Regions from separate parts of the Polaromonas sp. CG_23.6 genome, predicted to be linked through region 3. Evidence: predicted binding sites of a transcription regulator. Region 3 holds the regulator's gene; each other region holds the start of a gene.

Region 1 (10,573 bases), 3.1 Mb from region 3:
AGCTGGCGCAAGCTGCCCTTAACGAAGACTGTGCAGGCCTGGGCGTCTGCCGTGCTCATAGGGCACCATACTTGTCGAAATAGCTGCCGAAAATTTCGCGTTCGGTGGGCATTTTTTCCGGGATCGGCATGGAGACGCGTGTGGTGTTCAGGTAATGCCGGTAGTTCATGTTGTCGGAGAAGTTGTTGCCGCCCCAGGTGCCGCAACCCATGGAGAGTGAAAACGGCAGGCCGTTGTCGAAACTGCCACCCGCAGCGATGCAGTGGGCCTGCTCGACGATGACGCGCGACACGGGCAGCCGCAGCCCGAGCGCCAAGGCCCGATCCGGGTTTTTCGTGTGCAGCCCCACAGAGTGCCCGGCACCTTGCCAGGCGTACAGACGCTCCACCATCTGCATGGCAGCTTCAAAGTCGGGCACGGTGTAGAGGGTAAGCACCGGGCTGAGTTTTTCGCCTGAGTAGGGGTGATCTGCGCCCACGTCGTGCGCCCCCTGGTCTACCATGAGCACCAATGGCTTGGCGGCCGCCAGATCGTCAAAGCCTGCCAGCGCTGCAATGTGCTGCGCCGACTTGCCGGTGACGTCGCCCGAGAGCTTGCCCTGCGGCCACATGACCCGCTGCAGGTGCTCCGCCTGCGCGGCGCTGAGCAAATGCGCGCCTTGATCGCTCAGCGCCTTGAGCAGCGCGTCGCGCACGCTGGCCAGCACCACCAGACTGTTTTCCGACGAACAGCTGGTGGCGTTGTCGAAAGTCTTGGAGCGCACGATGCGCTCGGCAGCGGCCTGGACATCGGCGGTTTCATCCACGATACCGGCGACATTACCGGCACCCACACCAAAAGCAGGAGTGCCGCAGCTGTAGGCTGCACGTACATTCGCCTGCGAGCCGGTGGCCACTACCAGATCGCACAGCGCCATCAATTCGGCGGTGGCTTGTTTGTTGATGGGTGCGGGCAGCACCTGCACCAGATCGCGCGGCGCACCGATGCGGTCAAACTCGGCATGGATGAAATCCACCAGTCGCTGCGCCGTGCCCTGCCCCTTGGGCGAGGGGGCGACGATGACGGCATTGCGCCCTTTCAGCGCATTGATGATCTTGTTGGCCGGGGTAGCACCCGGATTGGTGGAGGGCGTGACCGCACACACCACGCCCACAGGACGGGCGATTTCCACGATGCCCAGCGCCTTGTCTTCGGCAATCACGCCGACCGATCTGGCACCTTGCAGGTCACGCAGCAGCCCCAGCGTCTTGCGGTGGTTTTTGCGCACCTTGTCGGCCACATTGCCGACACCGGTTTCAGCCACGGCCATCTCGGCAAGCGCCTGATTGCGGGCAGGTTCAATGATGGCCCAGCCGGCGGCAGCCACCAGTTCATCGATGCGCGCCTGGTCGTACTGATTGGCCACTTGCTGTGCGGCGCGGGCGCGCTGCACCTGATCGGCGACGGGTCCGGTTGCGTCAGAGGTTTGATTTGTTTGCATGGAGATTCCCGGTTAGGCTGACAGGCTCGCGCCTGGCCAGCAGTTGTGTTGTCCTGGGTTCAGGCGGTTAGTTTGTTGCGTCGCGCAAACAGTTTCAGTACTTTCCCACCAATGCCGGGCACCAGTGCCCAGATGACGAACACGAGGGAAAAAGCCATGATGCTGCCGCTGATCGGACGGGTCAGGAAGATGGTCGGGTCGTTGTCGTAATTGGCCATCGAAGTCATGAAATAACGTTCCGCCAACGGGCCCAGAATGACGCCCAATACCAAGGGCGCAGAAGGAAAGCTGAAGTGCTTCATCACGTAGCCCAGCACACCGAATCCCAGGCAGATGTAAACGTCGATGATGTTGTTGCGCACACCATAAGCACCCACCACACTCAACACCACGATGAAGGCCCCCAGAACAGTGGGCGGCACTTTCATCAAGGTGGCAAAGCCGCGCGCCACCAGCATGCCCGCACCGATCATGAACAGGTTGGCCAGGATCAGGCTCGCAAACACGGTGTAAACCAGGTCGGTTTGGGTGGTGAACAACAGCGGGCCCGGCGTGATGCCGTGCAACACCAGGGCGGCAAGCATGATGGCTGTCGCGGCACTGCCGGGGATGCCCAGCGTCAGCAGGGGAATCATGGCAGCGCCGGTAGTCGCGCTGTTGGCCGCTTCTGGCGCCACCAGCCCGGCTTCCACGCCCGTGCCAAACTCATGCCCGCGTGGCGAAACCTGTTTTTCGATGCCATAAGCGACTACAGCGCCTACCGTCGCCCCCGCGCCGGGCACCGTCCCAAGCAGGCAGCCAATGGCGGTTCCGCGCATGGCAGGTGCCCTGAGCGCCCAGAGATCCTTGAGCGACGGCAGGCGCATGCGCACATTCTTGGCATCGCCTTGCCCGTGACCGCGCTTGCCCAACATCTCCAGCACCTCTGTCAAGGCGAACAAGCCGATCATGACCACCACAAAGTCAATGCCGTTTTGCAGCGCAGGCAGACCGAAAGTCAGACGCGGCATGCCGTACAAAGGATCGACCCCAACGGTGCCAATCAAAATGCCGCAAAACAGCGAAACCATACTCACGGCCGGTGCTTCTTTGGCAATCGCAATAACGCTGATCAGGCCAAGAAAGGTGGCGGCAAAGAACTCTGGCTGGTCAAATGTGAGTGCAATCTCGGCGAATGGAGGTGCGCCAAAAGTGAGCAGCAAAGCACTGGCTATACCCCCCAACGCAGACGCCAGCAGCGCCAGCATCAGCGCCCGGGAGGCCTCTCCGCGTTTGGTCATGGAGAAGCCTTCCCAACAGGTGGGCAACGATGCCGGTGTGCCTGGTATGTTGATCAGGATGGCTGAGATCGAACCGCCAAAGACGCCTCCGGCGTAGATGCCGCCAAGAAACACCATGGCGCTCACGGGTGTCATGGCGTAGGTGAAGGGCAATGCCATGGCCATGGCATTGACGAACGAGATACCCGGCAGTGCGCCAGCGATGGTGCCCACGGCAAGGCCAATGAGCATGATGCCGAAATTCATCGGCTCCAGAGCGGCCAGCAGTCCGTGAAACAAATTGATCAAAGTGTCCAAAGCGTGTGCTCCCTCAGTAGATACCCAACAGGCGGTACAAGGCGATCGAGGCTTCACCCATCACACCCTGGCCACGATCCAGCGGCATCGAAGCCAGCTTCACGAACAGGTACAACAAAAAGGTGGTTCCCAGCAGGCCGATCAGCCCGATCTGCAACGGTTTTCGCATGCCGCCCAACAGGCACCAGCACACGAGATACAACAGTGTGGAGGCAGCAAACCCGATCACAGGCAGCAAATAGCCATACACCAGGATGAAGCTGACGCCCAGTCCAATCAGCGTCGAAAACGGCGTTTTCAGCGCATCCTGGGAGGGGGCATTGATCAGCGCTGTGGCGTTGACAGAGCCCTTGGCGCGCAGGACCGTCACCGCGCGCTGCAGCGTCCAGAACAAGCCGAATGCTGCAATGGCCCACATCATGAGGGTCGGCCAGGTGGCGGGCCCTACCAGCCCCCGCGTGATCTGAGCCGCCATCTCGGGAGACTCGACCACGCGCGAGCGCAGCAAGAGTGCCGCCACCACAAAGGCCAGTGGCCCGGCGAGCTGCCGCCGCCAGATGCTGACAGTCATTTGAATGCCTTCAGGTACTCGCTGACTTTGGTTTGAAACCCTGCGACGTAGGTTTGCGCTTCGGCCGGGGTGTAGCTGCGAGAAACGCAGGTATAGGTGTCTGCGCAGACAGCCTTCCATTCAGGCGTTGCCAGCGCGGCGTTGACCGCTGAAGACAGTGTTTTTAGCAACTCGGGAGGGGTTTTGGCACTGACCGCGATGGCACGGAAGTTCGGCAGATCACCAATCTCGAATCCCAGTTCTTTGGACGTAGGCACCTCCGGGAACGCTGGATGGCGTGTGTCGCTGAACACCACAAGGGGGCGCATCTTTCCGCTCTTGAGAAAGGGGCCCACGTCACCAGGCTCTTCATAAATGGCGTCGGTGTGCCTGCCCAGTGGTGACGCATAACGCTCGGCAGGCTTCTCAAAAGGGACGTTGGTTGTCTTGTAGCCCTTGGAGGCAAAGTATTTCAGCGTGATGTCGTCCTGGGTGCCGTAGCCGGAAGTCGCGATCTTCAGAGCACCTGGTTTCTTTTGCGCATAGGACAGGAAGTCTTTGAAGGTCTTGTGTACGCTGTCATTGGGCACAAACAACATGGACGGCGAGTCTTGCACGATGGCCGCAATGGCAAAGTCGCTGGGTTTGGAGGTGCCCAAGCCTGCAGCCCACGATGACACGGTCAGCGCGATCAGCGTGCCGGCGGTGTAGCCGTCTGCAGGCGCCGAAAGCAGCTTGGAAAGGCCAGCATTGCCCGATGCGCCGCTTACATTTGAAACCGGCACGGGAACGCCCATGCTCTTTTCCAGCAATTGGGACATCTTGCGGCCCATGGTGTCGGCACCGCCACCCGGACCAAAGGTCACCACCAGTTCGATTGGACGGTTGGGGTATTTGTCCTGGGCCAGAGCAGGCAAGGCGGTCAGCCCGAGAGCTGATCCGGCCATGAAGGCCATTGCGAAATGATGTCGTTTCATGTTGTCTCCTAAATAGTTGATTTACAGGAAGCGGCTTACCACCGCAACATTTCATGAATCCTGCTGCACGCGTCCTCCAAGCGCCCGCGTAATTTTTTGCGCTGTTTCCCATACCAATTGACCCAGTTGCCGGACCCGTTCGTCCCCCATGCGGCTGGCAGGTGCGGACAATCCCACGGCAGCCACCGCCACACCACTCGCATCAAAAATTACAGCGCCCAGGCCGTGCACCCCTTCGCGCCACTCTTCAAAGTTGGTGGCATAGCCGCACGCACGGATCCGGACCAGCTCTGCCTTGAGCTTCTCCAGCGATCCAATCGTTTTGGAAGTTGGGCACGGCAAAGGATTGGGGAGATGATCCAGTGCGCGCAAGTCGCCATAGGCCAGCAGTGCTTTTCCCGTGGCCACACAGTGCGCTGGAGCCCGGCCGCCAACTTCGGAATAGGCGCGTACCGGTTGCGGGCTGTCGATCTTGTCGAGATAAACAATTTCCGCGCCTTCCAGCACAGACAAGTGGATCGTTTCCTGTGAGGTATGGGCCAGTTGCAGCAGATGCTCGCGGGCAAGGCGCCGCACATCGAAGCAACCGGCCACCTTGCAACCCCATTCGAACAACTTAAGCGTGCAGTGGTATTCGCCCGTTTTCTCCGACTGCGCGACAACTCCCAACGCGCACCACGTCTGCAAAGTGCGATGCACGTTACTGCCTTGCAAGCCCAATGCCTTGGACAGACCCGACACAGTCCAAGGCCGTGCCGACTCGACCATAAGCTGCAGCAAGTGCACGCCTTTGATTAATGTTTTATCCATTCTATTATTTGGAATGATGTTTCATATATTCAATGTAGAGGCATGAACATCAACTGTCAATCAAGTAATAACCCTTGCAAGTGGCCACGGGAACCTGAATCGATCTTCTGGATCGACTCGGCCATACGCCTGGGCGACCCGGTGCTTCATCACAAATTAACTGACGCCTGACAAGGGAGGATGGAACACTGCAGCGCTACCTTGGCAGCACAAGAATGATCTTGGCTGCAGGACATTGCGCATATGAGCGAGCGCAAGATTGAGCGACTCAAAAAAATTCCAGGAATATCTGGAGATGGCACTGAACCGCCAGGTATCGCAGTTCAAGCCCTGGAGGAAAGCTGACTATGGGATTGCCCGAGGGCCAGCGCAGCTCTGGTGGCAACCATGGAGCATGGCGCTGGGGAGCTAAAGCCGGCAAAACAAGGTCTTGACCGACGACTTGACAGCGTCAAGACATTTGAAGCCAGATCGCCACCCGGCAGGCCCATGCAAACAGTCTAAAGGCCAAGGTCAACTGGCAATTCACGGCCAAGAATGGCCGCTTCAAGCGCAAGCGGCTCTACCCGACACTTGCGCTTGACGAGACAGTAGCTGGCAACGCATAAAAATGCGTGGCAACCTGCCGACTCAAACCAAAAAATTTTTAATTCGCAGCAAAACAGTACATCAGCCCTGCGCCACCGGTGGACTTGAGCGCGTCCATGCCGCAGCCGCGCGTGCCGTGCGATGCATTCCACGAAACGTTAGCGACCGGATCGGGGTTGGTGCCGTCGCGGTCATGGTGGCCCACGATGGCCGAGCCTTCTGCGCTCTGGGTCCAGTTGCCGCAGGTGGTGTCCTTGGCCGCCGTGGCCAGTCGGCCGTCCGGGGTGGAGCCGGTCAGGATGTCGTGCATGTTGACCGCATCGCCCCGGCCATTGACGACCTCGCCTTTTTCCGTCAGCGCGGTCTGCTTGGTGAGCTGGTTGCTGGCGCTGTGCAGGTTGTCTACGCTGGTGGCCACGATCACGCCCTTGGCATTTTGCCAGGGGCCACGGCCGATGCGGTCACGCGCATCGACCGCCGGGCTTGAGGCGCTGGGTGCGGCGCTGAGGTAGGCGCGCCAGTTCTTGTTGCCGGCATTGGCCGCCGTGGCCAGCTGCTGGCAATAGGCGTCGGCACCGGCCAGGCCGCCAAAGTTGGCGCCTTGACCCGGATTGGCGCTGGTGACAAAGAAACTCATTGCATTTTGCGGCGTCGAAGGCATGGGTGCGCAGGCAACGAGCATGACGGAAGTGGCAAGAAGTGCAAATTTCAGACGTGAATGCATGATGGGTCCCTTGAAGAATTGATAAAGGGGGTTTGTAAAGAAGAGGAAAGCGCCCCAGCACACTACGGCAGGCGCGCCTTCAGTTCAAGAGCGCAATCCCCTAACCTGTTTCTCGTCCTGCGTTGGCAAAGGAAAAAGATACTCGTCGCCGTCAAGCCCCGGGAGAGCCCGTCAAAATTTCCCCATCACCGGATCGTCTGCAAACTGCGCCTTGAAGGCGTCGCTGCTCCCTTCGAAACGCACCGTGCCGCCTTGCAGGAACAGCAGCCTGTCGGCCACTTCAATTTCTTCCATCAAGTGCGTGGCCCACAGCACGGCGACCTGGCTCTCGCTCACCAGCTTGCGGACAGTGGCGAGCAACTGCTGCCGCGAGCCCGGGTCCAGGCCGACCGTGGCTTCGTCCATCAGCAGCACGCGCGGCCGGTGCAGCAATGCACGCACCAGTTCGACCTTGCGACGAGTGCCGCCCGACAGGCTGCGCACCACGGCACCAGCCTGCCCGTCCAGTGCCATGCCCGCCAGGGCTTCGGCAATCCTGTCGCGCGCGCTGCGGCGGGGCAGGCCGTGCAGGTCGGTGTGGAACAACAGATTCGCCTGCACGGACAGGTCAAGGTCGAGCGCGGTTTGCTGGAACACCACGCCCAGCCCGGCCAGCGCGCGGCTTGCATGGGTGCGCATGTTGAAGCCCAGCACCTCGATGTGTCCGCTGTCCGGACTGAACAAACCGGTCAGCAGCTGCATCAGCGTGGATTTCCCCGAGCCGTTGGGCCCCAGCAGGGCGACCATTTCGCCGGCAAACAATTGCAGGCTGACGCCCAGCAGCGCCGGCTTGCCCGCATAGGACTTGTGCAGGTCGCGGGCTTGCAGCAGAGGCATGTTGACAGGTAAAGGAAGATTCATGAATTTGAGAGGGTCGTTGCCGCCAAGAGGTGCATGCGGCGCAACAATGCCTTTTCATGCGCCAGCGTTTTCAGGAGGGCCTGCGCATAGGCCCGGGTTGAAAGATAGTCCGGATTCTGATCGTAACGGGTGAGTGCCGCCTTGCAGGAACGCACCCTGCAGCAGTTTCACGATACGCACAGGCGAACCGCGGGGCGTATAACGAATGCCCGAAATCCAGTTCGCTGCAGCAGACTGAGGGGGAAGGCAAAAACAAAGGCATGGCATCAGACAGGTCAACAGGTTTGAACCCAATAGACCCACAACTGTTAAAAACGCAGGATGAACCCACAAGCAGACCCCTTGTTTTGGCCCCGCTTTTGCTTTCAGCGTCGATGCGTCCTGCAGCGTGCTCATTCATTACATCAACGCGCCAGAAAAACCATGCATCCCACGGCTCTCGAATCCCGGAAAAGCTATCGACCGGCCCGCTTCCTGCGCTCGACGCTGACGCTGGGCGCCAGCATCGCCGTCAGTGGCTTTTTGTCGATGGCGCGGGCCCAGTTGCCTGCGCCGACGCCCAACCGCGTGTATGTGTCCAGCGAGAAGGACAACCGCATCCAGGTGTTTGACACGCAGGGCCTGCGCCTCTCGGCCATCGACGTGTGCAAGCGACCGCGCCACATGCAGTTCAGCCCGGACCACCGGCAAATTTATGTGTCCTGCGGCGACAGCAACCAGATGGGGCGGGTGGACCTTGCCAGCGCCAAGATGACCGAAACCATGCCACTGGGCGACAGCCCTGAAATCTTCGACCTGAGCCCCGACGGCAAGACCGCTTTTGTCTCGATTGAGGACGAGAGTGTCATGGCAGCCTATGACCTGCAAAGCCGGGCCAAGCTGTTTGAAGTCAAGACGGGTGTCGAGCCCGAGGGCATTCTGCTGATGCCCGATGGCAAGCATGCCTATGTCACCTCCGAGGTGGCCAACGTGGTTCATTTGATCGATGTCGCACAGCAAAAAGTGGTCAAGAATATCCGCGTCGGCAACCGCCCCCGGCGCCTTGTGCTGGCCGCCAATGGCAAGGAACTGTGGGTCAGCAACGAACTGGGCGCCAGCGTCAGCATTTTGAGCACCGAGGACCAGACCGTCAAACACACGCTGCAGTTCAAGCTCAAGGGCATGCGTGCCAGCGACATCACGCCGGTGGGCATGGCGCTGAGCCCGGACGGAAAAACCGTATGGGTGACGCTGGGACGGGCCAACCATGTGGCCGAGGTGGACCAGGCGAGTCGCCAGGTGCGCAACACCATTTTGGTCGGCAAGCGCGCCTGGGGCGTGGCCGTGCACCCGGACGGCAAGACCGCGTATGTGACCAACGGCCTGTCCGACGACATGACCCTGGTCGATACCGTCGCCGGCAAGGCGGTGCGCAGCGTGGCAGCCGGGCGCGTGCCGCACAGCGTGCTGGTGCAGCCCTGATGGCTTGCACTGAAGGCCCGCGGAATGCCTGGCGGCGGGCGGTGGCCCTGGCGGCTGCAGGGCTGCTGGGCGGGATCTCTGTGGCGGCCCTGGCGGCACCAACCCCTGTCACGGTGGCGGTCATCAGCCAGTCGGACGATGCGCGCTATGCGCCCCACCGCCTGGAGCAGGCTTATCCCGGACATCCGCACGGACGCCCGCTGGCGGCAGCCCGCATGGCGGCAGAGGAATCCGGCATTGAACTGGAGGTGCTGGGCCTGAGCCTCAAGGTGATCGGGTTATCCATTGCCGACACGCAGGCCCTGCCGGCGGCGCTGGCGCAGCTCAAGGCCGCCAAGGTGCAGCATGTGCTGGCCGACCTGCCTGCGCCCGCACTGCAGCAGCTGGTACAGCAGGCACCCGCCGCACTGGGCGGCGCCATGGTCTTCAACATCAGCCTCGAAGACGATGTGCTGCGCGGCGAACAATGCGCGGGCCACCTGCTGCACACCTTGCCAAGCGCGCAGATGCGCAGCGATGCGCTGGCCCAGTACCTGGTGGCGCGGAACTGGCGCAAGCTCCTGCTGCTGCAAGGCCCCGAGCCGCAGGATGCGCTGCAGGCCCAGGCCTTGAGCCGGTCGGCACAGCGCTACGGCCTGAAAATTATTCAGAACCGGCCCTTCAAGCTCGGCGCCGATCCGCGCGAGCGAGACCTGGCCAACACGCGCCTGCTCACCGGTGATCGCGAGCATGAGCTGGTGGCCGTGGCCGACAGCGTGGGGGAATTTGCGCGCACCCTGCCCTACGCCACACAATGGCCGCGCCCGGTGGTGGGCAGCAGTGGCCTGATGGCGCTGGCCTGGCATCCGCACGGGGAACGCAGTGGTGCACAGCCGTTGTCGCGACGCTTTTACAAGCTGACCGGCCGACCCATGCAGAGCCATGACTGGGCCGCCTGGGTCGCTGTCAAGGCCGTGGCAGCGGTGCTGGCCGACGACCCCAAGGCCGGCCTGGCGCAGCAGCTCAAGCGCTTGCGTGGCGGCAACGTCTACCTCGATGGCGCCAAAGGGCAGCGCCTGTCATTTCGGCCATGGGACGGGCAGTTGCGCCAGCCGATGTTCCTGGCACACGGCGACGGCGTGGCCGGCGTGGCGCCGCTTGAAGGGGTGTTGCACCCTACCGAAGTCCTTGACACACTGGGCATGGATGAAAAGGAATCGGCATGCAGACAGAGCCCCTGAACCCGCGCTTGGCCAGTCCCGCGGCCACCGGCTTGCCGGATGACGCACCGGCCCGGCTGCCACACCTCGCGCGCGCGCTGCGCGCTGTGGTTGGCCGCGAGATCAACAAGTTCCTGCGCCAACCGTCGCGGCTGGCGTCCGCGCTGGTGCGGCCGCTGCTGTGGTTCGTGGTGTTCTCGGCGGGCTTTCACAGCGTGTTCGGCGTGTCCATCGTGCCGCCCTACGAAACCTATGTCGAATACCAGGTCTACATGGTGCCTGGCCTGCTGGCCATGGTGGCGCTGTT
Region 2 (10,573 bases), 680 kb from region 3:
CGACCAAAAACACCAGCAGCAGCAGCGCCGACACCAGGCCCGCCCGGAAGCCCATGGTTTTGAACATTTTCATGACCGTGCTCAGGCGGATTTGCTGATGGCAAAGCTCTTGACGTACTGGTCCGCCTTGGCCGCGTCGAATTCCTTGCCCATGATGGTGAACTTGGGGTAGGCGCCGTCGGGCGTCTTCTGGCCGAGTTCCTTCATGTACTTCTTGGCATCGGTGAGCAAAAAGACTTTTTCGGCAATCTGCTTGTAGTTGATGTCGCCCTTGACGTAGCCCCAGCGCTTCATCTGGGTCAGCATCCACACCGCCATCGACTGCCACGGCATCGGGTCGAAGTCGGCCCGGTCCGGCACATTCTTGATGTTGCCCAGACCGTCGGCGAACTTGCCGGTCAGCACCTGGTTGATCACCGCCTCGGGCTGGTTCAGGTACTGCGCGGGCGCAATCACCTTGGCGATCATTTCGCGGTTCTTCGGGTCTCGGGCCATGGCGGCGGCCGTCAGCACCGAGCGGTAGAGCGCAGCAAAGGTGTTGGGATTTTGCTGGATGAACTCGGCGCTGGTGCCAAAGGCGCAGCAGGGGTGGCCGTTCCAGAGGTCTTTGGTCAGCAGATGGATGAAACCGGCTTCCTCGTACACCGCCCGCTGGTTGAACGGATCCGGGCCGAGGAATCCGTCGATGTTGCCAGCGCGCAGGTTGGCGACCATTTCGGCGGGGGGCACGACACGCAGCTGCACATCGGTGTCGGGGTTCAGCCCGGCTTCGGCCAGGTAGTAGCGCAGCAGAAAGTTGTGCATGCTGAACTCGAAGGGAATGGCGAACTTGAAGCCCTTCCAGTTCTTCGGATCGCGGTTGTCCTTGTGCTTCATGGCCAGCGTGATGGCCTGGCCGTTGACGTTCTGGATGGTGGCAACGTTCATTGGTGTGGCGTTTGAACCCAGGCCCATCGAGATGGCCAGCGGCATCGGGCTGAGGAAATGCGTGGCGTCGTATTCCTTGTTGATCATCTTGTCGCGGATCAATGCCCAGCCGGCCGTCTTGGTCACCTCGACATTCAGGCCCTGCTGTTTGTAAAAGCCCAGCGGGTGCGCCATGATCAGCGGCGTGGCGCAGGTGATGGGAATGAAGCCGATCTTCAGGTTGGTCTTTTCCAGCGAGCCGGGTTTCTTGCCGGCCTCCTGCGCCATCGCCTGCATGCTGGCGACCGGCAGCAGGCTGGAAATCGCGGCCATCGCCGTGCCCTTGCCGACGGCGCGCAAAAAGCGCCGGCGAACTGCATCTTGCGGGAAAATCGCCTTGACCAGCGTGGCTTCGATGAAGGCGTTGGAATACGCCTCGAACTCGCTGCTCAGGCTGCGCCGGCGCAACTCCGCCACTGCGCCGTCTGCACTGACCTCCTGATGGTGATCGGCCACGGTGTGGTCCTTGCCGCAGCTGCACTTGAGCATCAGCGGCTGGTCGGCGTCGTAGGGGGAAAAGTAGTCAGACATGGCGCGCACCTTTCAAAAGAAGATGCACTTGGCCTTGCAAGGTGCGGGCCACCCGCAGGCCCTCGGGCGGCCGAGCCCTGATTTGGCGGTGGCTTGCACGACGTCTTGTAGGGCAGTCACTACACCCCTGCCCTCGGGAACGAAGCCGTCAGCCGCCCGAAGGTGCCTGGCGATGTCGCTCGGCGTACAGGGCCAGTTCCACATCGTTCCTGGTGCCGGTCTTTTCAAGGATGCGCAGGCGGTAGGTGCTGACGGTGTTGGACGCCAGCCCCAGTTGCGCACCAATTTCGCCCACGGACCTGCCGGTGCTCAGCAACCGGAACACCTGATGCTCGCGGTGCGACAGCGACTCGGTGCCGCTGGCGCCGCCGGGCCTGTTCGTGCCGCTGCCCATGGCACCGGCCAGTGCTTCGGCGGCCACGGCCGACACATACAGGCCGCCGGCCGCCACCTTGCGCACGGCGGCGATCATGTCGTCGGAATGGGCGCTTTTGTTCAGGTAGCCGGCCGCGCCCAGCTTGATGCAGCGCACTGCGTACTGCTTTTCCGGGTAGGTGCTGAGCATCAGCACCGGCAGCCGGGGCCAGTTTTTTTTCAGCGCCTGCAGCACGTCCAGCCCGTCGCGGCCGGGAAGGGCGATGTCGAGCAGTACGGCGCTAAGTCCCTTGTCGCCGCCCAGCGCCAGGGCGCGCTGCAGGACGTCGGGGCCGGTGTCAGCTTCGGCCACGACATCGATTTCAGGCGCATCGGCCAGCACCTGCTTGAGGCCTTCGCGCACGATGCGATGGTCGTCGCCGATCAGGATGCGGATAGGCGTCATAGATGGTAATTTCTGCTATTTATTCAGTAGCTGGATACGAAGATGGAACGTGCTGCCAAGCCCGATCTGGCTTGAAATTTGAAGGCTGCCTCCCAGGTGGCGCGCCCGCTCGCGCATGCCCATCACGCCGTAAGCATTGGCCGCCTCGAAGGCGTCGGCGTGGGCGCCCTGGCCGTTGTCCTGCACCGTGATGCTGATGTCTTGCGCACGGGCACGGATGGCAATCGCCACCCGGCTGGCCTGTGCATGGCGGCCCACGTTGCTGAGCATTTCCTGAAAGATGCGAAAGATGGCAATGGCCGACGGTTCGGGCAGCGGCACGGCACCGGCCACGTCCATTTCCCAGTCCAGGGCCAGTTCGGCCGACTGCACGAATTCGTGCGCCTGCCAGTCCAGCGCCGCCCACAGGCCCTGGTGGTCCAGGATGCTGGGGCGCAGGTCGGTGATGATGCGGCCGACGTTGTCCACCGCCGATTCGATCAGGCGGCTCATGTTCTGGCATTTGCCGCGCATGCGCTCACGCATCGATTGCGCCTCGCCCGCGCTGCGCCCGGGCTGCTCGCCCAGGCGCTTGTCCAGCCAGCCGACATCCATCTTCAGCGCCACCAGCAGGCTGCCGAGTTCGTCATGCACTTCACGCGCGATGCGGGTGCGCTCCTGCTCGCGCACGCCGTGCGCATAGGCCGAGAGTTCGCGCAGCTGCTGCAGTGCCCCGGACAGCGCCTGGGTGCGCTCGCTCACCCGCTGTTCCAGCACCGCATGCGCTTGGCGCAGGGCGTCCTCGGTCTGGCGGCGGGCCGAAACATCGGTAAAGGTGATCACCGCACCCTGAACCGCACCATTTTCAATCACGGGATAAGACGAGTATTCGACCGCAAGTCCACTGCCGTTCTTGCGCCAGAACAGCTCGCTGTCGATGCGGCAGGGCAGGCCTTCCCTAAACGCCTTGAAGATTGGACATTGTTGCTCGGGATAATGCGCCCCGTCCGCATGCGAGTGGTGCGCCACTGCATGCATGTTCCGGCCCAGCAGTTCGGCCGGCGCATATCCCAGCAGCTCGGCGCCGGCGCGGTTGATGAAGGTGCAGCGCCCGTCCAGATCAATGCCGTAGATGCCTTCGCCGGTGGATTCCAGCAATTGCGCCAGCATGTCCCGCAGGGCCGCCTGCCCGAGGCCGGGCTGCCCGGTCGCCAGGGGCTTGTCCGGTCTGGGGTCTTGTTTGCACATGCCGAAAAATCATGCAAGCATCATGCCCGATGGGGTGCGCCGGGGCGCCAGGCGCAGCACCATTGCGGTGCCTGCGGTGTTACCCAAATGCTGCTGGCCTGTGGCAAGGCGCTGCTGAAGGTAAAGTGTGGAACTGGCCCCTTTTTTCGGCCAGCTTCCACACGTTTTGACCGCCTCCATGTCCAGATTCCTGACTTTTCCACATTTTTCGCGTTTTCCAGGCGTCGTGCTGGCGTTGGTATCGGTGCTATCGCTGGTTGCCGCCTGCAGCCCGGCACTCAACTGGCGCGACGTGCGGCCCGAAGGGACGCGGCTGAGCCTGCTGCTGCCGTGCAAACCCGACAAGGCGCAAAAGGTTGTTCCCCTGGGCGGGCGGCCGACGCAACTGTCGATGCTGGGCTGCGATGCGGACGGTGCCACCTTTGCCGTCGCTATCGCGGATGTGGGCGACCCCTTGCAGGCGGCGCCGGTGCTGGCGCTGTGGCAAGACCTGACGCTGGCCAACATGAAGGCCGCACCCGCCAGCCGCCAGCCGCTGCCCCTGAAAATTCCCGGTGCATCGCCCGGCACGCCCGTTACCCGCCTGCAGGCGCAGGGGCAGCGCGCCGATGGCACCGCCGTCAGCGGACAGGCTGCGTATTTTGCGCAGGGCTCGCAGTTGTTCCAGGTGGTGATATATGCGCCGCGCATTGCACCCGAGGTGGCCGAAACATTTTTTTCCAGCCTGAAGTTTGAATGACGCCGTGACGCCCAAAGACATCGCCATCTCGCCAGACCGGCTGGGCGCCCGGGCAGCCACCGTGGTTTTTCTGGCGTTTGCGGCGGCTTACTTTTTCGCGGCGGTGCTGCGCGCCATCATCGCCACACTGGCGCCGGTGCTGACGCAGGAGTTCGCGCTGCAGGCGCGCGACCTGGGGCTGTTGGCGGGCGGGTTTTTTCTGGGCTTTGCTGCTGTCCAGCTGCCGCTGGGCACCTGGCTGGACCGGCACGGGCCCAAGCACGTCATCCTGGGATTTTTGAGCCTGGCGGTGGTCGGCTGCCTGGCGTTTTCAGTGGCCACCAGTTTTGCCGGGCTGCTGACCGCGCGCGTGCTGGTTGGCATGGGTGTGGGAGCCTGCCTCATGACCGCGCTGACCGGCTACCGTCGGTGGTTTGACGCGGCCACGCTGCTGCGCACCAATTCATGGATGCTCATGACTGGCTCGCTTGGCATGCTGGCCTCGACGCTGCCAGTGCAGTGGCTGATGCCATTGACCGGCTGGCGCCCCCTGTTCTGGTTGCTGGCCGTGCTGATTTTGCTGTCGATGGCGGCGATTGCCTGGGTCGTGCCGGGCTGGCGGGCGACTGCGCTGCCGACGCCTGCCGGGTTGAATGCAGAAAGCGCCATTCATGACGAAGCCGGTTATGCGTCCATCTGGCGCAGCCGCTATTTTCACAAGATGGCGCCGCTGGCTTTCTTCAACTATGGCGGCATGGTCGCCATCCAGACGCTGTGGGCCGGGCCGTGGATGGTGCGGGTGGCCGGCAACACTCCGCTGCAATCGGCCACCGGCCTTTTCTGCATCAATGCCAGCATGCTGGTGACCTTCTGGAGCTGGGGCATGGTCAACCCCCACCTGGCCCGCCGTGGCTGGTCGGCCACGCGCCTGATCGCCTGGGGGGTTCCACTCAGTTTGGCGGTGCTGGCGTTCAATATTTTCGCCGGCACGGCCACCGGCTGGCTGGGCTGGGCACTGTTTTGCATGACTTCCAGTGTCCTGGGCCTGGCCCAGCCGGCTGTCGGCATGTCGTTTCGGGCCAGTCTGGCCGGACGCGCGCTGTCAGCTTTCAATCTGGTCATTTTTGCCGGCGTGTTTGTCGTCCAATGGGGGCTGGGGCTGCTGATTGACGGTTTTGCGACCCTGGGGCTGGGTCAGGTCGCCAGTTTTCAGGTGGCCATGCTGGTCTATTTGTGTTGCTGCATTGCGGCGTATGCCTACTTTGTCAGTGTGAACGCTGATAATTGAGCGCAATGAACGGCATTTTCATCATCGCCCATGCACCGCTGGCCTCTGCCTTCCTCGAATGCGTACGCCATGTTTTTCCAGACCATGACGCCGGCGTGGCAGCTTTCGACGTGCAGCCCGAGACAACGCCCGAAGCTACGCTGGCGCAGGCAAAACTCGCGCTCAAACAGCTCGGCCAGCCGCAGGCGCTGGTGCTGACCGATGTTTTTGGTGCAACACCCTGCAATGTCGCCCAAAAGCTGGTCGATGGCGTCAACACCAAGCTGGTGACCGGCATGAACCTGCCCATGCTGCTGCGCGCCATGTGCTATCGCGACGAAGGGCTTGACATGCTGGTGGCGCGCGCGCTGGCCGGCGCCAGCCAGGGCGTGATGCAGGTGGCCGTGACCGCGCCTCAAAACCAAACACTACGAAACCATGATCAAGACCCGCACGACCATCAGCAATAAGCTGGGCCTGCATGCCAGAGCGTCCGCCAAATTCACCAAGCTTGCCGGCAGTTTTCGCAGCGAGGTCTGGATGAGCAAGGGCGAGCGCCGCGTCAATGCCAAGAGCATCATGGGCGTGATGATGCTGGCCGCCGGCATTGGCAGCAGTGTCGATATTGAAACCGATGGCGCGGACGAGCAGGCCGCCATGGAGGCCTTGCTGGCGCTGGTGGCGGACAAGTTCGGCGAAGGCGAGTAAATGCCCCCACGGTCGCTCACTGCGTGTAGCTCCCTGCCCCCCGAGGGGGCCGCTGCGCCTGCGGCCCGGCAAAGCCGTGAGCGTTGCCCCCACGGTCGCTCACTGCGTGTAGCTCCCTGCCCCCCGAGGGGGTCGCTGCCCCTGCGGCCCGGCGGAGCCGGTTCCGCGGCCCCTGCTTGCATAAGGCGCAATCCGTCCGGTATTGTTTCTTGCTCGGCTTGGGGAAGGTTGGGAAGGGGGCTGGTTTGCAACTGGCGCTTTTGCAGTTTTAGCCACTTCATCAGGAGCCGCACATGACTTTTTCCGTCCACGGTCTGGCGGTGTCGCGCGGTGTGGCGATTGGCCGTGCAGTGCTGGTGGCGTCGAGCCGGGCCGATGTCAGCCATTACTTCATCGACCCGGCCACCACCGATGACGAAATTGCGCGGGCCAAACTGTCGCGCAATGCGGTGATGGAAGAAATCATGCGTTTGCAGCATGACCTGCCCAAGGACGCGCCGCATGAAATCGCCGCGCTGCTCGATGTGCACCTGATGCTGCTGCAGGACGAATTGCTGATCAGCGGTGTGAAGCACTGGATCACCGATCGCCATTACAACGCCGAATGGGCGCTGACGACGCAGTACGAAATCATTGCACGCCAGTTCGACGAGATGGAAGACGCCTACCTGCGCGAGCGCAAGGCCGACCTGGAGCAGGTTGTCGAGCGCATCCTGTGCCACATGAAAGGCTCGGCCTCACCGCTGCAGGCCGCCCGGCAATGTGCCGCGCGGGCCGGCAGCCGTCGCCGGGACGCGCAGCAGGACCTGCTGCTCGACGACACGCTGGACGTGCCGCTGGTGCTGGTGGCGCATGACATTTCGCCGGCCGACATGCTGCAGTTCAAGCAGAGCCTGTTCGCCGGCTTTGCCACCGACGTGGGCGGGCGCACCTCGCACACCGCCATCGTCGCGCGCAGCATGGACATTCCGGCGGTGGTCGGCGCACGCAGCGCCAGCCAGCTGATCAAGCAGGACGACTGGGTGATCATCGACGGCGATGCCGGCGTGCTGATCGTTGATCCTTCGCCCATCATCCTGGCTGAATACGGCTTCAGGCAGCGCCAGGGCGAACTCGAGCGCCAGCGGCTGAACCGCCTGCGCCACACCCCGGCGCTCACGATGGACGGCCAGCGCATCGAGCTGCTGGCCAACATTGAAATGCCAGACGACACGCTGGGTGCGGTCGAGGCCGGCGCGGTGGGCGTGGGGCTGTTTCGCAGCGAATTTTTGTTCATGGGCCGCAATGGCAAGCTGCCCGACGAGAACGAGCAGTATTTTGCGTACCGCAGGGCCATCGAAGGCATGCAGGGCATGCCGGTGACCATCCGCACCGTCGACATCGGCTCTGACAAGCCGCTGGACCGGCCCACCACCAAGGCGCAAGAGGACCACCTGAACCCGGCGCTCGGGCTGCGCGCCATCCGCTGGAGCCTGGCCGACCCGCCGATGTTCCTGACGCAGCTGCGCGCCATTCTGCGCGCTGCCGCGCACGGACAGGTCAACCTGCTGGTGCCCATGCTGGCCCATGCCAGCGAAATCCGCCAGACGATCGACCTGATCAACCAGGCGCGCGCGCAGCTCGACGTCCGGGGCTTCGTCTACGGGCCGGTGCGGCTGGGCGCAATGATCGAGATTCCGGCAGCAGCGCTGACGGTACCGATGTTTCTCAAGTATTTTGACTTCCTGTCGATCGGCACCAACGACCTGACGCAGTACACGCTGGCCATTGACCGCTCCGATGAATCTGTGGCGCACCTGTACAACCCTTGCCATCCGGCAGTGCTGCGGCTGGTGGCCGACACGATTGCCGAATGCACTGCGCGGGGGAAAGGCGTCAGCGTGTGCGGCGAAATGGCTGGGGACGTGCACATGACCAAGCTGCTGCTGGGTTTGGGGCTGCGGAGCTTTTCAATGCATCCCTCGCAGATTCTGGCCGTGAAGCAGCAAATCCTGCGGGCAGATGCCTCAAAACTCAAGCCGTGGGCGCAAGAAGTGCTGAACAGTGAAGACCCTTCGCTGATGCTTCAGGCATCCTGAACGCAGGCGTAAAAAACGCCTCGTTTCAGGCTGCTGGTTTCTTTCAGCAAGGCAAGCAACTGGTCCGCCCGCTGCTTACGACAACCGAATGATTTTCAGTTCAATGTCCGCTGTCATCCGACGGACGACTGGCTTCAAACAGGAACCAAGTGCGGCGTTCGGTTTCGTCAATCCAGTTTTCGATCAGGCTGGCGCTGGCGATGTCGCGTTGCGCATCGCAGACCTCATGCACATCGCGCAGGTGAACACCCAATGCCTTGTTGTCATCGCGCAGCTCTGCCAGCATGGCAGCCGGGGTGACGTAGGCTTCGTTGTTGTCCTTGATGGTTTGCAGGCTGGAAATATGGCTGATGGAGCGCAGCGTCGTGCCGCCCACTTTGCGGATGCGCTCGGCAATCGGATCGGTCATCTCGAAAAGCTGATCGGACTGCTCGTCCAGCATGACATGGTAGTCGCGAAAATGCGGGCCGCTCATGTGCCAATGGAAGTTCTTGGTCTTCAGATAAAGCGCGAACACGTCGGCCAAAATGCCGTTCATGGCTACAGCGATGTCCTTTGTTTCCCCTGATTTCAGATCGGTGGGGGTCATCAAGGCTTTGTCCTGTGGCATGTCAAGGTTTCCAGCGGATTTGTTGTCAGTTGATTTCATAAATGGGTCTCTCAATGGCGGGTTATGAGCTGGGCTTTAACTCTGCTGTTCACTATAGTTTTATGCCCGGCCTGTTTTGACTGAATGCGCTGCATGCCTACAGGCACAAGCTACTTTACGGAAGGCCGGCGCCTGCCCCACGCGTCTTTTCATTCTCAAGCCGAGTCAACATTCGGAATGGCCTGACTGACATGCCCGCCAGCGCAGCCCGGATCGCAAGCGCAAAACGTTATTCCAGTTCGAAATGAATCCGCTATGTCGTTGCCGTGCTTTGCTGCAGCCGGTTCTCCGGCTGTGCGTCAGTCTTGTTTTTAAGTTGAAGACGCGATTACATGTTGTCGCCAGCTTCACACGGCGGGCATTTGGCAGACACTGCGACAGCTAGGGGATTGTGCTGAAATGAATCAGCAAACAAGTTTGTGAAGTTGACCGCCACAGCGTGGTGGCCCAAACAAGCCCAATGAACTACCCGGAGAAAATCATGAAATTGCTTGCCGCAATAGTGCTGGTCCTGACCAGCCTCACCGGTTGTATTGCCTATCCGGTCCCTTATGACAATGGTCCGTCCCGGGGTGACTACCGTGGGCAGCATCGTGGCCAGGGTGACCGTGACGGCGACGGCGTGCGAAACCGGGACGACCGGCGTCCCAACAACCCCAACCGGTATTAAAAAGCCGCAGGCCGGTTACTGCGCCGGCTTGTCCACCACGCCAGCCGCATGCGCCTGTTCGTCGGCGTGGTAACTGCTGCGCACCATCGCGCCGACGGCGGCGTGGCTGAAACCCATCTCGTAGGCCTTTTTCTCGAACATCTTGAAGGTGTCCGGGTGCACATAGCGGCGCACCGGCAAATGCGACATCGAAGGCGCCAGGTACTGGCCGATGGTCAGCATGTTGATGCCATGGTCGCGCATGTCCTGCATGACCTGCAAAATTTCCTCGTCGGTTTCGCCCAGGCCGACCATGATGCCGCTCTTTGTCGGCACGTCCGGGTGCAGGGCCTTGAACTTTTTCAGCAGGTTCAGTGAAAACTGGTAGTCGGAGCCAGGGCGCGCTTCCTTGTAAAGGCGCGGCGCGGTTTCCAGGTTGTGGTTCATCACGTCGGGCGGCGAAGCCTTCAAAATTTCCAGCGCCCGGTCGTCGCGTCCCCGGAAGTCGGGCACCAGTACTTCGATTTGCGTCATGGGTGACAACTCGCGGATGCGCTGTATGCATTCGACAAAATGGCCGCTGCCGCCGTCGCGCAAATCGTCGCGGTCCACGCTGGTGATGACGACGTATTTCAGTTTCAGCGCGGCCACCGTGCGTGCCAGGTTCAGTGGCTCGTCCTTGTCCAGCGGGTCGGGCCGGCCGTGGCCGACATCGCAAAACGGGCAGCGCCGGGTGCACTTGTCGCCCATGATCATGAAGGTCGCCGTGCCCTTGCCGAAGCATTCGCCAATGTTCGGGCAACTGGCTTCCTCGCACACCGTGTTCAGCTTGTTCTCACGCAGGATCTGCTTGATCTCGTAAAAGCGCGTGGTCGGGCTGCCAGCCTTGACGCGAATCCAGTCGGGTTTTTTCAGGATTTCGCCTTGCACCACCTTGACCGGAATGCGCGACAGCTTGGC
Region 3 (10,573 bases):
GGCACTTTTCCATTTTTTACCCATCCGGAAGGCTCAGGCACAGCCTTCCTTCTTCGTGCGCAGAGTTGGCTGTCAACAGCCCGCTGCGCGCTTTGCCTGTCAGGCGCACGCCGGCTGCCCGCCCGCTGGTTCCTGACGCTTGCGCACCGGCTGGTTGAACCGGCGCGCTTTATCTATTTTCCGGCAACGGAAAAAAGGAGTTGAAATGCAAAAAACCATCCTTGCCACCGATCTGGACGGCACTTTTCTGGGCGGTTCCCCGGCGCAGCGCACGGCGCTGTATGACTGGATCCAGGCTCGCCGCGATGAAATCGTGCTGATCTACACCAGTGGCCGCAGCCTGACCGCCATGCAGGACGTGCTCGACGATCTGCCGCTACAGCCAGACCACATCATTGCCGACGTGGGCACCAGTGTTTACACCGGCCCGCAGTTCCTGCCGTTGACGGCGGTGGAAGCCTGGCTTGATGCCGCGTGGGGCACGGATGCACGGGAGCGGATCCAGGTCGTCCTGCAGGACCATCCGCACCTGAAGCCACAGACGGTGATTGAAGGCCGCAGGGTTTCCTGCTTTTACACCGATGAGGCGCTGGCGCACACCGCGCGGGACCTGCTCATGCCGATGGGCTTTGACGTGCTGCTGTCAGCCGAGAAGTATTTCGATGTGCTGCCGCGCGGCGTGCAAAAAGGCCCGACCCTGCTCAAGACCCTTGAAGCGCTGGGCCTGGCGCCCGAGCGCACGCTGGTGGCGGGCGACACGCTGAACGACCTGTCGCTGTTCCAGACCGGACTGGCCGGTGTGGCCGTGGCCAATAGCGAGCCCTTGCTGAAGCAGGCCCTGGCGGGCATGGCCAACGTGCACCACAGCGAGTGGGAAGGCGCCGGCGGCGTGCTGCAAGCCCTGCAGCGTTTTCACGGACTCACCCAAGGAGAAAAAAAATGAATACCGAACTCGTCATTGTTTATCACCGCCAGCCCTATGAAGAAGTCATGGAGAACGGCAAGCTCGTGCTGCGCGAGCCGCGCAGCCCCAACGGCATCCTGCCCACCATCAAGCGCTTTTTCAGCCATGTCGACAAGGCGGTCTGGGTCGCCTGGAAAAAATCGCCCGCCGGAAAAACGCCGAATTTCGAGCGCCGCATCACGCTCAGCGACAGCTTTGGCGCGTACGACGTGGTGCGCCTGCCGCTGGATGCGGGGCAGATCAACCAGTTTTACCATGTGACATCCAAAGAAGCGCTTTGGCCGGTGCTGAACTCTTTTCCATGGCTTTATTCCACCGAAAACACCCATTGGGCCACGTTCCGCGAAGTCAACCGGCTGTTTGCCGAGGCGGCCTGCGAGCATGCTGCACCGGGCGCCGTGGTGTGGATTCATGACTACAACCTGTGGCTGGTGCCCAAGTTCGTGCGCCAGCTGCGGCCGGACCTGAAGATTGCCTTCTTGCATCACACGCCGTTTCCCGCCGCCGATGTCTTCAACATCATGCCGTGGCGCGACGAGATTCTGGACAGCCTGCTGGCTTGCGACATGGTGGGCTTTCACATACCCCGCTACAGCCAGAATTTCTGTGCATTGGCCGAAGGCCTGCGTGCGGGCATTGTCCGGCACGAGGCGCCCGTGCCCGAGCCGATCCATACCACCGGCATGGCCATGTCGGAGACGGTGGTCACCACGCACCTGGACTATCAGGGGCGTCGCATCCTGATCGACACCTGGCCGATCGGCACCTCACCCGACCTGATTGCCGAGACCGTCGATTCCGAGGATGGCCGGGCCCGCACGGCCAACATCCGGCGCGACATGAACGCCGAAATCCTGATCGTTTCCGTCAGCCGGGTGGACTATGCCAAAGGCACACGGCAGCAGCTCGAAGCCTTCGAGCGGATGCTGCTGCGCCGGCCCGAGCTGGCTGGACGGGTCAAGCTGCTGCTGGTGACGGTTTCGGCGGCCGATGGCATGGCGGTCTACAAGGCCGAACAGACCAAGATCGAGCAACTGGTGGGGCGCATCAATGGCCACTTCGGCACCATGAGCTGGCTGCCCATCATGCTGTCCACCACGCCCATGCCTTTCGAGGAAGTGGTATGCGCCTACCGTGCCGCCGACATTGCCTGGATCACCCCTTTGCGGGACGGCCTGAATCTGGTCTGCAAGGAGTTTGTCGCAGCCAAAAATGGCGAGTCCGGCGTGCTGGTGCTGTCAGAGTTTGCCGGCTCGGCCATGGAACTCAGCGATGCGGTGCTCGTCAACCCGTTCAGCCGAAATTCGATGGACGAAGGGCTGGACCAGGCGCTGGACATGCCGCTGCAAGAGCGCAGCGAGCGCATGCAGCGGCTGTTGGCGCATGTCAGGAAATACGACCTGGCCTACTGGACAAAGCATGTGATGAGCCAGTTCGCCAAGCTGACGGCTGACGAAAAGCCGGCGCCCTGAAAACGGGGCGCATCACCGGCGGCGTCATGCGCTTCGGGTGATGCAGCAACCGATTGTTGCGCTGATGCCTGCCGGGCAATAGCGGCGCTTATTTGCTCAGGCACTCTTTCATGAAGGCCTTGCGCTCGTCGCCCTTTTTGCCGGTGGCGTCGGCATTGCAGGTTTTCATCTTGCTTTGCTGGGCAGGTGCGGCTGCGGTCACTTCTTTTTTGGCGCTCAGGCATTCCTTCATGAAGGCTTTTCGCTCATCGCCCTTTTTGCCGGCAGCGTCCTTGTTGCAGGTCGCCATCTTGCTTTGCTGGGCGGTCTTGGCCGGCGGTGCCACGGCCGGGGAAGCAGGCGACACCACCGGCGCCGGGGCCATCTTGGCCGGCGCGGGTGCTGGTGATGCGGCTGGCGCGCTCTGGGCACGGGCTCCGGCAGACAGGCCCATCGTCAGGGCAAAGGCAACGGCGATCAAAGACAACGGTTTGTTCATGGTGATTCCAGTAAATGGGAACAGAGGTGATTTCCGACCGGAAATCTTGTCCATAACGCGGCTCCGAGCGGATTCGATGACCGGGTTTGCGCCGGACCGCGTGCCAAATCGGTCCGGATTGGCTTCCCCGTAAAATCCAGTGATGCTTTCGATTAAAAAAGACCTGCTCTCTGACCTTGCCCACGCACTGCAAACCCTGTCTCCGGGCGCTGGCGACAAAGCCGCCTTCGAGTCCCCCAAGGTCGCCACGCATGGCGATTTCGCCTGCACGGCGGCCATGCAGCTGGCCAAACCGCTGAAACAGAACCCGCGCCAAACGGCCGAGGCCCTGCGCGCCCTGCTCTTGCCGATGCCGGCGTTTGACCGCTGGGTCGAGGCGATTGAAATTGCCGGCCCTGGCTTCATCAACATTCGCCTCAAGCCCGCTGCCAAGCAGGAAACCGTTCGCGAGGTTCTGGCCGCCGGCAGCGGTTACGGCACCCGGCCGCTGGCGCACGACCGCAAAATGATCGTCGAGTTTGTCTCGGCCAACCCGACCGGCCCGCTGCATGTCGGCCATGGCCGCCAGGCGGCGCTGGGCGATGCCATTTGCAACCTTTATGCCACGCAGGGCGCCGATGTCTGGCGCGAGTTTTATTACAACGACGCCGGTGTGCAGATCCAGACCCTGGCCAACAGCACGCAGGCGCGCGCCAGGGGCATCCAGCCGGGCGATGCGCTGTGGCCCGAATCGGCTTACAACGGCGACTACATCGACGACATCGCGCAAGATTTCATGGCTGGCAAGACTGTCAGCGCCGACGATCGCGAATTCACTGCCTCGGGCGACGTCGACGACATCGACGCGATTCGCCAGTTCGCCGTGGCTTATTTGCGCCATGAGCAAGACCTGGACCTGAAGGCTTTTTCGGTCAGGTTCAACAACTATTACCTCGAATCGAGCCTTTACACCGAAGGGCGCGTCGAGTCCACCGTGGCACGCCTGAAGGACGCCGGCAAGACCTACGAGCAAGATGGCGCGCTCTGGCTCAAGTCCACCGACTACGGCGACGACAAGGACCGGGTCATGAAAAAGACCGACGGCACGTTCACCTACTTCGTGCCCGACGTGGCCTACCACCTGGCCAAATGGGAGCGCGGCTACAGCAAAGCAGTCAACATCCAGGGCATGGACCACCACGGCACCATCGCCCGGGTGCGTGCCGGCCTGCAGGCGGCCAACGCCGGCATTCCGCAGGGCTACCCCGACTACGTGCTGCACACCATGGTGCGCGTCGTGCGCAACGGCGAAGAGGTCAAGATCTCCAAGCGCGCCGGCAGCTACGTCACATTGCGCGACCTGATCGAGTGGACCAGTGCCGACGCGGTGCGCTTCTTTTTGCTCAGCCGCAAGCCTGACACCGAATACATCTTCGACATCGACCTGGCCCTGGCCAAGAACAACGAAAACCCGGTGTACTACGTGCAGTACGCGCATGCGCGCATCTGCTCGGTGCTGACCGCCTGGGGCGGCGACGAGGCCAGCCTGGCACAGGTCGATTTGTCGCCCCTGACCAGCCCGCAGGCCCAGGCGCTGATGCTGCTGCTGGCCAAATACCCCGACATGCTCAGCCATGCCGCCGACGGCTTTGCGCCGCACGACGTGGCGTTCTATCTGCGCGAACTGGCCGCCTGCTACCACAGCTACTACGACGCCGAACGGATTCTGGTCGACGACGAAGCCGTCAGGCTGGCACGCTTGGCACTGGTAGCGGCCACCGCGCAGGTGTTGCACAATGGCCTCGCAGTGCTGGGCGTCAGTGCCCCGCGCAAGATGTAATCGACTTGAAAACTTCACTCTTTAAAAGGCATCCAGCTCATATGCAAGTTACGGTCAAGTCGCGGGAATACGGTATGAAAAAGCAACGTGGTGGAACCCTGCTGGGTCTGGTGATCGGCGCGTTGGTCGGCCTGGGCATCGCGCTCACAGTGGCGGTGTACGTCACCAAGGTGCCGGTGCCCTTCCTGAACAAGAGCCCGATGTACACGCCGGACAGCGACGCCGCGGAAGCCCGCAAGAACAAGGACTGGAACCCCAACGCGCCACTGGCCGGGAAGAATCCGGCGCCGTCGGCCTCGGGCGAATTAAGCCCGCCAGCCGAACCCTCCACCGCCGGCAACTTGCCGGCCCCAGTGCTGACACCGGAAGACCCCAAAAAACCCGACCGCAGCGCGAAACCGCCGAGAACCGCGACGGCACCCACGACAGCGGCGTCTGCCCCGACAGCGGTTGCCAAACCATCCCGACCCGCGTCCGCCGACCCGCTGGGTGATCTGGCAAAGTCGCGTTCCGACGCCCCGGCCTTCAGTTCGGCGACTTCCGATCCTTTCAACTATTTCATTCAGGCTGGCGCCTACCGCACCCCGGAAGACGCCGAACAGCAGCGCGCCCGGCTGCTGCTGCTCGGCATGCAGGCAAAAGTCACCGAGCGCGAACAGGCCGGTCGCACCGTGTACCGGGTGCGTGTCGGACCGTTCGACAAAAAAGACGATGCCGACCGCGTCAAGGACCGGCTGGACAACAGTTCGATCGAAACGGCACTGGTCCGGGTACAGCGTTAAGTCCTAAATCCGGCAGCGGCTGAACTTTTCGGCCGTGCTGCATCCAACACTTGTCGATATTGACATCAGGAGAAAAAATCAATGCAACGTCGCGCGTTTTCAATTTCAGCTGTCTCGCTGGCTGCGGCTACCGGTATTTCCGCCCTGCCCTCGCTGGCACAAGCCCAGGCCAAGGCCTTTCAAAGCGGTTCTGACTACCTCACACTGGACAAGCCGGCCCCTACGGAAGCGCCCGCCGGAAAAGTCGAGGTGGTCGAATTCTTCTGGTACAACTGTCCGCATTGCAACGGCTTCGAGCCGATGTTCGACGCCTGGAGCAAAAAACAGGCCAAGGATGTGGCGGTGCGCCGCGTGCCCATCGCCTTCCGGCCTGATTTCGAGCCACAGCAACGCCTGTACTACGTGCTGGAAAGTCTGGGCAAGGTCGATGAGCTGCATAAAAAGGTGTTTATGGCGATCCACGTCGACAGGCAGCCGCTCAACACGGCCGACCAGATCAGCGCCTGGGTGGACAAGCAGGGCATTCCCAAGGCGAAGTTCATGGAGCTGTACAACTCGTTCTCCGTCACCACCAAGGCACGCAAAGCCACCCAGCTGCAGGACGCCTATGCGCTGGACGGCGTTCCCGCCCTGGGCATCAATGGCCGTTATTTCACCTCTGGCACGCAGGCCAAGACGCTGGAGCGCTCGCTGCAGGTTGCCGACGCCCTGATCGCCCAGTCGCGCCAGGCACCAGCTGCCGCCGCCAAGCCCTGAAGCACCGCGCCGCCGGGCCTTTTGGGGCTTCGCACACGGCCAGGGGCAACGGCTCCAGCCGTTTTCTTGCGCCTTGCTGCGCTCCAGTAGGCGCTGCAAGGTTTTGCCAGCCCTTGCATGGCTACAATGGCAAAACCCGCAGCTGCAAGATTCGTGCCTTATGAAACGCTCCTTTTTTTCTTTCCTCCTGATGGCTTTTCTTGCCACAGGCGTGGCGCTGCCTGTTGCAGCCGAAAAGGCCGACCGCGACAAACCGATGAATGCCGAGGCCGATGCCCTGCGCTATGACGACCTCAAGCAGACCAGCGTCTTCACCGGCAATGTCATCATCACCAAGGGAACGACCATCATCCGGGGCGCACAGGTCGATGTCAGCCAGGATCCGGAAGGCTACCAGCTGGCTGTGGCCACGGCAGCGCCGGGCAAGCTGGCGTATTACCGCAAGAAGCGCGACGGCGTCGATGAATACATCGAAGGCGAAGGCGAGCGCATCGAATACGACAGCCGTGCCGATCTGGTCAAGTTCATCGGGCGCGCCGTGGTCCGCCGCTTCAAGGGGGCAACGCTGAGCGACGAAACTTCCGGTGCGCTGATCGTGTACGACAACAACACCGACGTATTCACTGTCGATGCCGGTGCGAAAAACGCCAGCGCTGCCAATCCCGGTGGACGCGTCCGCGCCATGCTGTCGCCGCGCGGCACAGTGCCTGCCACCACCGCCCCGCCGCCCAGCGGACCAGCGCCCGTTTTACGCCCCAGCACCAGGCTGGGCACCATCAAAGCCCCGAAAGCGCCCTGAACCCATGAGTGCAACGATACAAACGGCGCCTGCGCGAGACGGCGCCGTGCGCCTTGACACGCCCAGCAGCCTGGTGGCGCAGGGACTGCGAAAATCCTACGGCAGCCGGCTGGTGGTGCAGGACGTGTCGCTGTCGGTGAAAAAAGGCGAGGTTGTCGGCCTGCTGGGCCCGAATGGCGCAGGCAAGACCACGTCGTTTTACATGATCGTCGGCTTGGTGCGCGCCGACGCCGGCCAGATTTCCATCGACGGCCAGCCGGTCGAGCACATGCCGATCCACCTGCGTGCGCGCCTGGGCCTGAGCTATCTGCCGCAGGAAGCGTCGATTTTCCGCAAGCTCAGCGTGCAGGAAAATGTGCGCGCCGTTCTGGAGCTGCAGCGCGATGCCGCTGGCAAGCCGCTGAGCCGCACCGAGCTCGAGTCGCGGCTCGATGCGCTGCTCAAGGACCTGCGCGTGAGCCATCTGCGCGACTCGCCGGCCTTGTCGCTGTCCGGCGGCGAGCGACGCCGCGTCGAGATTGCCCGCGCCTTGGCCACCCAGCCGCGCTTCATCCTGCTGGACGAGCCGTTTGCCGGCATCGACCCGATTGCCGTGATCGAGATCCAGCGCATCATCGGTTTTCTCAAGTCGCGCGGCATCGGCGTGCTGATCACCGACCACAACGTGCGCGAGACACTGGGCATTTGCGACCATGCCTACATCATCAGCGACGGCCATGTGCTGGCCAACGGCACGCCGGCCGAGATCGTGAGCAACACCGAAGTGCGCAGGGTCTACCTCGGCGAACACTTCAAAATGTGAGTATGGCCCCCACGCTTGTCACTTCGTGTACTGCGCTGCCCCCCCGGGGGGCCGCCCCGCCTGCAGTCCGGAAAAGCCGGTCCTGCGGCCGGTACTGGCACGGGCGGGAAGGCCATGCCGAAGCCATGCCAGCCCCCTCAGGGGGCAGCGAACCACGCGAAGCGGGGAGCGTGGGGGCTTTATGAAACAAGGGCTGTCCCTTCGCGTTTCACAACATCTGGCGCTCACGCCGCAACTGCAACAGTCCATCAGGCTGTTGCAACTCTCGACGCTGGAGCTGAGCCAGGAAGTCGAGCAGATGCTCGATGAAAATCCTTTTCTCGAACTGGCGGACGACAGTGCGCCGCGCGAGGAATTTGGCTTGGAGCACATCGACACCCCGGTCAGCCAGGACAGCCGTGAATTTGAGTCCGCTACGGATTCAATAGCTATCAACACAGACACAGCAAGCGCCAGCACCTCAAAAGAGTCTGAAACCACGGCAGAGGCCGGCACCGAGGCGGCGCTGGAGGAAAGCTGGGACGGCGATGGCTCGGTTGAGTCCTCGCCTGACGACAGCGAATGGGGCGGCGACGCGCCGGCGCGCAAGAACAACCTGGAGGACAGCGACGCCGAAGCGTCCGACCTGACCGGCGCGCACGAGTCGCTGCAAGACCATCTGCACCGGCAGGCGCTCGGCCTGCGCTTGTCCGAACTCGACCGCGCCGCCCTGCACTTCCTGATCGAGTCGCTCAATGACGATGGCTACCTGGAAGACAGTCTGGCGTCGCTGGCGGCCGGACTGGCCAGCGACCACCCGGAGCAGGCCGAAGAACTGGCGCAGCAGTTCGCCATCGCCCTGCAGCTGCTCCAGCACATGGAGCCCGCCGGCGTCGGCGCGCGCACCCTGGCCGAATGCCTGCGGCTGCAACTGCTCGAAAGCAAGAACAGCATCGAGTCGCGCGCCGCCCTGGCGATCTGCCAGCAGCCCATGGAACTGCTGGCCAAGCGCGATGTGAAACGCCTGTCGCTGCTGTGCAAGTGCCCGGAAGAGGTCATCAAGGGTGCGATTGGCCTGATCGCCCGGCTTGACCCCAAGCCGGGCCGGCGCTTTGCCAATGTCGAACGCAACCTGATCGTTCCCGACGTGCTGGTCGTCAAGGCCGGCCGGGGCTTCAAGGTCACGCTGAACAGCGACGTCATGCCCCGGCTTCGGGTCCATGACATCTACGCCAGTGCCTTGCGCCAGCATGGCGGCAAGGGCGGCGGCCCCGCGCTGCAGCAGCGGCTGCAGGAAGCGCGCTGGTTCATCAAGAACATCCAGCAGCGGTTCGACACCATCCTGCGCGTCAGCAACGCCATCGTCGAGCGGCAGAAAAACTTCTTCATCCACGGCGAACTCGCCATGCGGCCCTTGGTGCTGCGCGAAATCGCCGACGAGCTGGGCCTGCACGAATCGACCATTTCGCGCGTCACCACCGCCAAGTACATGGGCACGCCGTTTGGCACTTTCGAGCTGAAGTATTTCTTTGGCTCCGGGCTGGGCACCGAAAGCGGCGGCAATGCGTCCAGCACAGCGGTACGCGCGCTCATCAAGCAGTTCATAGCAATCGAAAGCCCGAAAAAGCCGCTCAGCGACAGCCAGATTTCAGAAATGCTCAAGGAACAAGGCATTGAATGCGCCCGCCGCACGGTGGCCAAGTACCGAGAAGCGCTGCGCATTGCGCCAACAAATTTGCGCAAAACCCTGTAGATGTCGCCCCCACGGTCGTTCGCTTCGCGTAACTCCCTGCCCCCCGAGGGGGCCGCTGCGCCTGCGGTCTGGCGAAGCCAGTCCCGCGGCCCCTGCTGGTGGGGGATGTGGCCCCCACGGTCGTTCGCTTCGCGTAACTCCCTGCCCCCCGAGGAAGCCGCTGCGCCTGCGGTCTGGCGAAGCCAGTTCCGCAGCCCCTGCTGGTGGGGGATGTGGCCCCCACGGTCGTTCGCTTCGCGTAACTCCCTGCCCCCCGAGGGGGCCGCTGCGCCTGCGGTCTGGCGAAGCCAGTCCCGCGGCCCCTGCTGGTGGGGGATGTGGCCCTCACGGTCGTTCGCTGCGCCTGCGGTCTGTTGAAGCCAGTTCCCGGACTCCCTGTTCAAATACTTTCTATCCGTTCGCCCTGATGTAGCCAGGGGCTCTCATCCAACCCCGCTGCGGCGCCGCACGTTGCGCCCGGCAAAGTGACCTAACTTATGAACCAACTCCAACTTTTCCTTCCCTGCGCCGCTGGTGTCGAGAACCTGCTGGCCGCCGAAGTCCAGCGCATCACCGGCATCGAAGGCAAGGCCTGGCGCGCCGGCGTGCAGCTTCAGGCTTCCTGGCGCGAAGCGCTGCAGCTCAACCTGCACAGCCGGCTGGCCCAGCGCGTGCTGATCGAGCTGCAGCATGGCCAGTACCGCAGCGAGCAGGACCTGTATAACGCTGCGGCCAGCGTCGCCTGGGAAGTCTGGTTCACGCCCGCGCAGACCTTCAAGGTCGAGATCACCGCCCAGCACAGCCCGCTGCAAAGCCTGAACTTTGCCGCGCTGAAGATCAAGGACGCGATTGCCGACCGCTTCCGGCACAAGTTCAATGACGTGCGCCCGAGCGTTGACACGCGCTGGCCCGACGTGCGCGTGTATGTCCACCTGACCACCGAAACAGTGACGATCTACATCGATACTTCGGGCGAGCCACTGTTCAAGC

The links. Region 3 encodes sigma-54, which starts transcription at its own class of promoters, with help from an activator protein. Its sites were predicted from a motif close to TGGCANGNAANCTGCTTT; they were not measured.
Region 1: a site for sigma-54 is predicted at 7,955-7,972, ahead of H4V98_RS19110 (PQQ-dependent catabolism-associated beta-propeller protein). Genes of this name have one in related genera too.
Region 2: a site for sigma-54 is predicted at 1,531-1,548, ahead of H4V98_RS01170 (CmpA/NrtA family ABC transporter substrate-binding protein). Genes of this name have one in related genera too.

What each region holds. Positions count from the first base shown of each region.
Region 1 is NZ_JARXUY010000001.1:4,028,625-4,039,197, forward strand. Features, by position in the region: gene H4V98_RS19070 (AMP-binding protein) at 1-59, opposite strand, end outside; gene H4V98_RS19075 (aldehyde dehydrogenase family protein) at 56-1,480, opposite strand; gene H4V98_RS19080 (tripartite tricarboxylate transporter permease) at 1,540-3,057, opposite strand; gene H4V98_RS19085 (tripartite tricarboxylate transporter TctB family protein) at 3,071-3,628, opposite strand; gene H4V98_RS19090 (tripartite tricarboxylate transporter substrate binding protein) at 3,625-4,584, opposite strand; gene H4V98_RS19095 (IclR family transcriptional regulator) at 4,636-5,394, opposite strand; gene H4V98_RS19100 (hypothetical protein) at 6,041-6,706, opposite strand; gene H4V98_RS19105 (ATP-binding cassette domain-containing protein) at 6,878-7,606, opposite strand; gene H4V98_RS19110 (PQQ-dependent catabolism-associated beta-propeller protein) at 8,030-9,067, shown strand; gene H4V98_RS19115 (branched-chain amino acid ABC transporter substrate-binding protein) at 9,067-10,287, shown strand; gene H4V98_RS19120 (ABC transporter permease) at 10,269-10,573, shown strand, end outside.
Region 2 is NZ_JARXUY010000001.1:226,373-236,945, reverse strand. Features, by position in the region: gene ntrB (nitrate ABC transporter permease) at 1-73, opposite strand, end outside; gene H4V98_RS01170 (CmpA/NrtA family ABC transporter substrate-binding protein) at 82-1,497, opposite strand; gene H4V98_RS01165 (response regulator transcription factor) at 1,646-2,317, opposite strand; gene H4V98_RS01160 (PAS domain-containing sensor histidine kinase) at 2,333-3,466, opposite strand; gene H4V98_RS01155 (hypothetical protein) at 3,723-4,283, shown strand; gene H4V98_RS01150 (MFS transporter) at 4,288-5,550, shown strand; gene H4V98_RS01145 (PTS fructose transporter subunit IIA) at 5,556-5,999, shown strand; gene H4V98_RS01140 (HPr family phosphocarrier protein) at 5,968-6,237, shown strand; gene ptsP (phosphoenolpyruvate--protein phosphotransferase) at 6,531-8,315, shown strand; gene H4V98_RS01130 (DNA starvation/stationary phase protection protein) at 8,416-8,925, opposite strand; gene H4V98_RS01125 (hypothetical protein) at 9,446-9,634, shown strand; gene lipA (lipoyl synthase) at 9,650-10,573, opposite strand, start outside.
Region 3 is NZ_JARXUY010000001.1:907,914-918,486, reverse strand. Features, by position in the region: gene H4V98_RS04355 (HAD-IIB family hydrolase) at 206-943, shown strand; gene ggpS (glucosylglycerol-phosphate synthase) at 940-2,436, shown strand; gene H4V98_RS04345 (PsiF family protein) at 2,525-2,914, opposite strand; gene argS (arginine--tRNA ligase) at 3,057-4,733, shown strand; gene H4V98_RS04335 (SPOR domain-containing protein) at 4,808-5,515, shown strand; gene H4V98_RS04330 (thiol:disulfide interchange protein DsbA/DsbL) at 5,597-6,271, shown strand; gene lptA (lipopolysaccharide transport periplasmic protein LptA) at 6,432-7,070, shown strand; gene lptB (LPS export ABC transporter ATP-binding protein) at 7,075-7,872, shown strand; gene H4V98_RS04315 (RNA polymerase factor sigma-54) at 8,054-9,604, shown strand; gene H4V98_RS04310 (THUMP domain-containing protein) at 10,081-10,573, shown strand, end outside.